DNA from 3 places in the Guyparkeria sp. SB14A genome. Region 2 is predicted to be linked to each of the others. Evidence: predicted binding sites of a transcription regulator. Region 2 holds the regulator's gene; each other region holds the start of a gene.
What was found. The regulator sigma-54, encoded in region 2, starts transcription at its own class of promoters, with help from an activator protein. The targets are predictions, from matches to a motif close to TGGCANGNTNCNTGCTT.

Region 1 (2,270 bases), on a different contig from region 2:
GCAGAAACCCCTCCGGTGACTACCTTCGACCCTGACGACCCAGATTCCTACAATCAGGCGAACTCGCAGCGGATTTATGATTCTTTGGGGAATCCGCACACGCTGACGAGTTATTTCGTGAAAACGGGGAATCCCAACGAATGGGATGTCTACTACCAGATCGATGATCAGCCGGTAGCGGACATGACCCAGCAGACGGTCACGTTCAACACGGATGGTTCGTTTGACACGGCCAGTGCCAATCCGGTCACCGTGACCGAGACCGGTGCGAATTTGGGCACCGGTGCGGGGGATCTCAGTATCGACATGACCTTCCGCACCGACTCGACTCAATACAATGGTCCGTTCAACGTTGCCGACCAGTCAGCCGACGGCAACACAACCGGCCAGCTGACTGGCATCTCGGTGGGTACCGATGGCCTGATCCGCGCAAGCTACACCAATGGCGAGTCCATCCCGCTGGGCAAGGTCGCCTTGGTTGATTTCCGTAACCCACAAGGTCTGAAGCAGGTGGGCGACAACCAGTGGATCGAGTCGATCGACTCAGGTGAGCCGCTGGCGGGCGAGGCCGGTACGGGCACCTTCGGTGCGATCCAGGGCGGCGCGCTCGAGGCATCCAACGTCGACCTGACGTCTGAGTTGGTCAACCTGATCACCGCGCAGCGGAACTTCCAGGCCAACTCGCGGGCGATCGAGGCCAACAAGACCTTGAGCGACACCATCATCGGCATTCGCTGATCCTTTCGGCGAGTGACCGTTCCACCGGGCGGCCTGCGGGCCGCCCTTTTTTTGTCCGCAAGTGATTCAATTGCGCCATCTTTCGCCAGTTTTCTTCTCTTGGCACACCTCCTGCATTACCCATGGCAACGGGGCATTTTCCCCGCTTGTGATTCGTGAATCGTGGAGGTGTTGTGATGGATCGTCTGGCTTATATCGCCATGAGCGGTGCCTCGCAGACATTACGGGCCCAGGCCACCAACGCCAATAATTTGGCGAACGTGAACACCCAGGGCTTCAAGGCCGACATCGATGCCTTTGCCGCGCTGCCGGTCTACGGCCCGGGGCAGGCATCGCGCGCCTACACCGAGGCGCAAGGCAAGGGTGCCGATTTCTCGCCTGGTCCCCTGATGACCACCGGTCGGGATCTCGACATTGCCGTCAAGGGCGAGGGCTTTATCGCCGTGGAGGCCCCGGATGGCCGGGTGGCCTACACACGGCGCGGTGACCTTCATCTGACGGCCAACGGCCAGTTGCAGACCGGGCAAGGCGATCCGGTGATGGGCAACGAGGGGCCGATCGCGATCCCGCCGGCCGAGAAGATCGATATTCACGCCGACGGCAGCATCAGCATCATCCCGGTGGGCGGTCAGACCAACGCCCCGGCGATGGTCGATCGGATCCGGCTGGTCAACCCCGACCAGGCGGACCTGCAGAAGGCTCCGGACGGCCGGTTCTCGCTGCGCGAGGGCGCCGAGGAGCCGCAGGCCGATGCCGCCGTGCAGATCGCCAGTGGCGTGCTCGAGGGCAGCAACGTCAATGCCGTCGAGGCCATGGTCAACATGATCGAGTACGGCCGCATGTTCGAGACACAAAGCCGAATGATTCGCACGGCGGACGAGAACGGCGAAGCCGCCGACCGCCTGATGCGCCTCGGTTAATTGGATTTAGGGGAGAGACACCATGACCACACCCGCACTTTGGACCGCCAAGACCGGCCTGGACGCGCAGCAGACGCGCATGTCGGTGATTTCCAACAACCTCGCCAACGTCAATACCACCGGGTTCAAGCGTGACCGGGCGGTGTTCGAGGACCTGATCTACCAGAACTACCGTCAGGTCGGCGCGGCGAACAACCAGCAGGACGAGGTGCCCACCGGCCTGAACGTCGGCACGGGCGTTCGCGTGGTGGCCACCGAGAAGCAGCACACGCAGGGCAATATCCAGCAGACGGACAACGCCCTGGACATGGCCGTCAACGGTCGCGGCTTCTTCCAGGTGCTCCAGCCCGACGGCAACATCGCCTACACCCGAGACGGTGACTTCTCGCTCAACAGCGACGGCCAGCTGGTTACGGCCAACGGCCAGCCGGTCGAGCCGGCGATCAACGTCCCGCAGGGGGCCCAGTCCATCACCATCGGCACGGACGGCACGGTCAGCGCGCAGCTGGCCGGCCAGGCCGAACCGGTTCAGCTGGGCAACATCCAGCTGGCGGATTTCGTCAACCCGGCGGGCCTGCAGCCGATCGGCAACAACCTGTTCGTCGAATCGGG
Region 2 (2,270 bases):
CATCATAGCGTGTTGCGCCTGCGGTGCAACACCGATCCGGACGAGACGGAGGCCGTTGTCGGTCGGCTTCCTTCCGTCAGCCCGCCGGCGATCATGCCGGCGGGGCCAGCTCAGCGGTGGCTGGTCAGCTTTTCCTTGTGCTTGACGATCTGCCGGTCGAGCTTGTTGATCATGGCGTCGATGGAGGCATACATGTCGTCGGTGACGGCCTCGGCGTGCATGTCCTGCCCGCTGACATGGAGGTTGGCCTCGGCCTTCTGGGCTTCCTTGCGCTCGATAGTCAGGATGACGTGGATATCCACCAGCTTGTCGAAGTGACGCTCGAGGCGCGTGAACTTGTCGTGGACGTGGGCCTTGAGTGCCTCGGTGACGTCGACGTGATGACCGGTGATGTCTATCTGCATGTGCCGCTCCTTAATAAGTGCGTTATATCAGTCGCTTGCGGTCTGTTGACGAGGCAATTCCCATCGCCTCGCGGTACTTGGCGATCGTGCGTCGCGCGACGTCGATCCCCTCGTCTCCAAGCATGGTCGCAATCTTGGCGTCGCTCAAGGGCTTCTTGGGATTTTCTTCCTCGACGAGCTTCTTGATGCGGGCGCGGATGGCGGTGGCCGAACATTCGCCCCCGTCACTGGTGCCGACGTGGCTGGAGAAGAAATACTTGAATTCGAACACGCCCCGCGGGGTGAGCATGTACTTGTTGGTGGTGACCCGGCTGACCGTCGATTCGTGCAGTTCGAGTGTCTCGGCGATCTCGCGCAGCACCAGCGGTTTCATCGCGATCTCGCCCTGCTCGAAGAACTCGATCTGGCGCCGCACGATCTCCCGCGCCACGTTCAGCAACGACTCGTTGCGGCTCCTCAGGCTCTTGATGAACCAGCGGGCCTCCTGGAGGTGGTTGCGGATGTAGGTCGCGTCCTTGCCGCGGCTGGAGCGGTCGATGAGGCTGGCGTAGGTCTGGTTCACGCGCAGGCGCGGGGCGATTTCGGGGTTGAGGTCGACATGCCAGCCATCCTCGCGGTGGGTGACGATCACGTCCGGCTTGATGTAGTCGGCGGCGGTGTCGCCGATCGACAGCCCCGGGCGGGGATCGAGCACCTGGATCAGGCGGAGGGCGGCCTCGAGCCGCTCGCGGCTGATACCCAGCCCCTTGATCACCTGCGGCAGCTCGCGCCGGGCGATGGCCTCGAGCCAGTCGTCCTGGAGCAGGGCGCGGGCATCGTCGGCCGCCGGGTCGTCGGCGTGATGCTGGTCGATCTGGATGGTCAGGCATTCGGCCAGCGATCGCGCCGCCACCCCGACCGGGTCGAGCTGCTGAATGTAATGGAGCGTGGCCTCCACCTCCTCGGTGTCGATTCCCGGCAGGTCCTCGGCGAGCATGGCCACGATCTCGTCCAGCGGTTCCTCGAGATAGCCGGAGGGCTCAAGCGACTCGATCAGCGCGGTGGCGATGCGACGGTCGGTGTCCGAGAGGGAGGCGAGATGGACCTGGCTGAGCAGATGGTCGCGGAGGTTGTCCTCACCCGTCGATTGCGTGGCAAAGGGGTCGTAGTCCTCGCCCGGGGCGCTGGCGCTCAGGGCGGTGCTGCCGTCGGACTCGTAGTAGTCGTCCCAGGAAGAATCGACCACCAGGTCCTCGTCGGCCGACTTGTCCTTGCGATCCTCGAGCAGTTCCTCGCCGGCCTGGGCGCCGGGGTCCTGTTCCTCGGCGGTGGTCGCCTCGGTCGCCTCGTCCTCCTCGCGCTCGTCCTCGGCCACTTCCAGGAGCGGGTTGCTGTCCAGCGCCTGCTGGATCTCCAGGCTCAGCTCCAGCGTGGAGAGCTGCAGCAGGCGGATGGACTGCTGCAACTGCGGCGTCATGGCCAGCGACTGGCCCAGGCGAAGCTCGAGACCTGCCTTCATGCCGGCCATGTCGCGCCTCCGGGGGTCAAAACGAGGGTAGGGTGGGGACGAATCGTGGAAGCGGCAAACCGGGCGGGAAGCCAGGTCGGAGCCGGGGGGTAAGGGTGACGTGCGCACGCAATTTGCATGGCGTCGAGTTTAGCCGATCGATACCGCACTGTGCCAACGGTTTTGCCCGATCCGCCGCGCCGCTCGTCGGTCGAGCGGATCGCCATTTCGAACGAATGGTCCGGTGCAGGGTTTCCCTGGGGAAACTCTGCACGATTCGATGGCATCTCTGGCTCGCGGGTTTGTTCGCAATCGAGGCGCCGATCCGAAGACGGGCTTGCTGCCCGTCGAGGGACGGCAACGACGAGTGCGGGCAAATC
Region 3 (2,270 bases), on a different contig from region 2:
GCGCCCTTAGAGGGTCTCGAACTGGCGCAGCTTCTCGGCGATGCGGCTGGAATCGATCTGGTATTCGCCCTGGCTGATCAGATCCTTGATCCGATCGACCTTGGCCTGGTCAAAGGGGGCGGATTCGGCCATCGCGCGGCCCATTTCCTGGAGCTGGGAGGCCCCACTGGAGAGCGTCACGGCGTCATCCTCCTTGATGCCGTTCGTCGCGCTGCCGGAGGCTCGCTGGCTCTCGCCCTTGGCCTCGGTCCGGCCGCGGGACGAGTCCACTGACCCGTTCGGGCCCAGGTTGCGCGGGCCAAAGCCGTTGATTTCGTTTGCCATGATGCTTGATCCTTCCTGTCTCGGACGATGTGTCCGCGCCGCGGCACGGGCCGGGCTGGCAGGCGTCTAGGTTAACGTAAAATCGCCTTCGCCCTTGAACATCGGCCGGTGGGCGGAAAACTTTAGCCCCGACTGAAATACGTCTGCGGGGCGAGGTTCGTACGTTTCCCGTTCGTCGTGACGGGGTGTGGCGTCAGCCGCCGATCGCCTCGACGGTGCGGCTGTCGATCACGACCGTCTCGATCACCTTGCCCGAGCCGGTGTTCTTCACCTTCACCCGCTGGCCGACGCCAGCGCGACCCTGCACCTCGCCAGTCGAGCCCACCACGAAACCGCCCCGGCCGATCTGGATGGCGACGATGTCGCCGCGTTCGACCACGGCATTGATGCCGAGGTTGTGGGCGGTGACCAATTGACCCGATTGTAGCGGTTGGGTGGCCACCATGCCGATAAGTTCCGCGGGGTCGGTGTAGTACTGCCGACGCGCGCGATTGGCGTCCACGGTGGCGAGGTCGAGGTCCTCGGCAGATAGCACGTCGCCGGCAGACAACGGCCGGGCCGCGACGACGGCCTGCTGTCGCCGGGTGAGTTCGACCGGGACGTAGATGCGCCAGGGCGAGGAGCCGTGGCAACTGACCTTCACCGTCTGGCGTCCCCGATTGAGATTCAGTGGGCGGCCCTCGTTGATTTCCAGCGCCTGATCGCACACCCCCAGGCGCAGCCGCGGGTCGAGGCGCCCGGCGCGCAGCGTCAGGCGGTCGTTCCCGCTGCCCTGGGCCGCGAGGAACGCGTCCATGGCCTGGCCGACCTGGGCCTGGACGGTCTCCGGCGGCTCGCCCGGCGCCGCCTGGAGCAGTGTCGGCGCCAATAGGAGCAGGGCGGACAACAGCATGCCGCTCATCCGGTTGGCGGCGCGGGCGTGGCGGGTTGCTTTGATGTGTGAGTTAAGACGACTCATCTGTAAACCGTTACGTCCTCGGGCTGTGGTTTGCCTTGCATCGACGTAGCAAGCACTTACCATGCCAGCCGTATGAACCGGCGCGCGTCCGGAGGCCCGGGCGGTTGCGTGGGGCAACCGGTGGTCGACTGCGCTACCATGCCCTTACCCCTTTTCAATATTGGTGCGGCGATAGCCAGCGCCGTTGTGGGAAGGGATGCGATGAGACGCTAAAGATTGCGCCCGTCGCGCCGATACGCCGGTTTAATAACGAACACCAATCGTGTTCCCGCCACATTCCGCGTCACCAGGACAGGACTAGCCGTGAAAAGCAACGTGATGTCATCCGTCGATTCCCGCACCCAGCTCGCCGGTCGCAACCGGTTGGAATTGCTGGTGTTCGGCCTCGGTAACGATCAGCGGTTCGGGATCAACGTCTTCAAGGTCCGCGAGGTAATCCGTTGCCCCAAGCTGACCGACGTGCCGCATTCGGACAGCTCGATTCGCGGGATCGCCGATGTGCGTGGCCATACCATCACCGTCATCGATCTGTCGGAGGCGATCGGCAAGGGCCGCATGACCGACGAGCAGGTGGAAAACGCCTTCGTCATCATCACCGAGTACAACCGTGCCGTGCAGGGCTTTTTGGTGCACTCGGTCGATCGGATCGTCAACCTCTCCTGGAAGGAAGTGCTGACCCCGCCGAGCGGGACCAACAACTCCAATTTCCTCACAGCCGTGGCGCGAATCGACAAGCAGCTGGTCGAGATCATCGACGTCGAGCAGATCTTCGCGCGCGTCGTTGGCGTGGCCGATACCGTCTCCGACGACGTGATCGGCGAGTACGGCGAGATTGCCAAGGGCTCGGACCTGGTGCTGGTGGTCGACGACTCGGTGGTCGCGCGCAAGCAGGTGGAAAGCACGCTTGAGCAGATGCACCTGAAGTCCGTCGTGACCAAGAACGGGCAGGAGGCGATCGACACGCTGCGCCGCTGGAAGGAAAAGCAGC

Region 1: flgF (flagellar basal-body rod protein FlgF) is a predicted target of sigma-54. The motif match lies at 839-855, and genes of this name have one in related genera.
Region 3: flgA (flagellar basal body P-ring formation chaperone FlgA) is a predicted target of sigma-54. The motif match lies at 1,333-1,349, and genes of this name have one in related genera.

Annotation. Positions count from the first base shown of each region.
Region 1 covers NZ_SWAW01000005.1:87,925-90,194, reverse strand. Annotated here, with positions in the region: gene flgE (flagellar hook protein FlgE) at 1-738, shown strand, start outside; gene flgF (flagellar basal-body rod protein FlgF) at 915-1,658, shown strand; gene flgG (flagellar basal-body rod protein FlgG) at 1,681-2,270, shown strand, end outside.
Region 2 covers NZ_SWAW01000008.1:55,617-57,886, reverse strand. Annotated here, with positions in the region: gene raiA (ribosome-associated translation inhibitor RaiA) at 111-404, opposite strand; gene FAZ79_RS05140 (RNA polymerase factor sigma-54) at 427-1,902, opposite strand.
Region 3 covers NZ_SWAW01000005.1:93,545-95,814, reverse strand. Annotated here, with positions in the region: gene flgM (flagellar biosynthesis anti-sigma factor FlgM) at 7-324, opposite strand; gene flgA (flagellar basal body P-ring formation chaperone FlgA) at 518-1,282, opposite strand; gene FAZ79_RS03710 (chemotaxis protein) at 1,586-2,270, shown strand, end outside.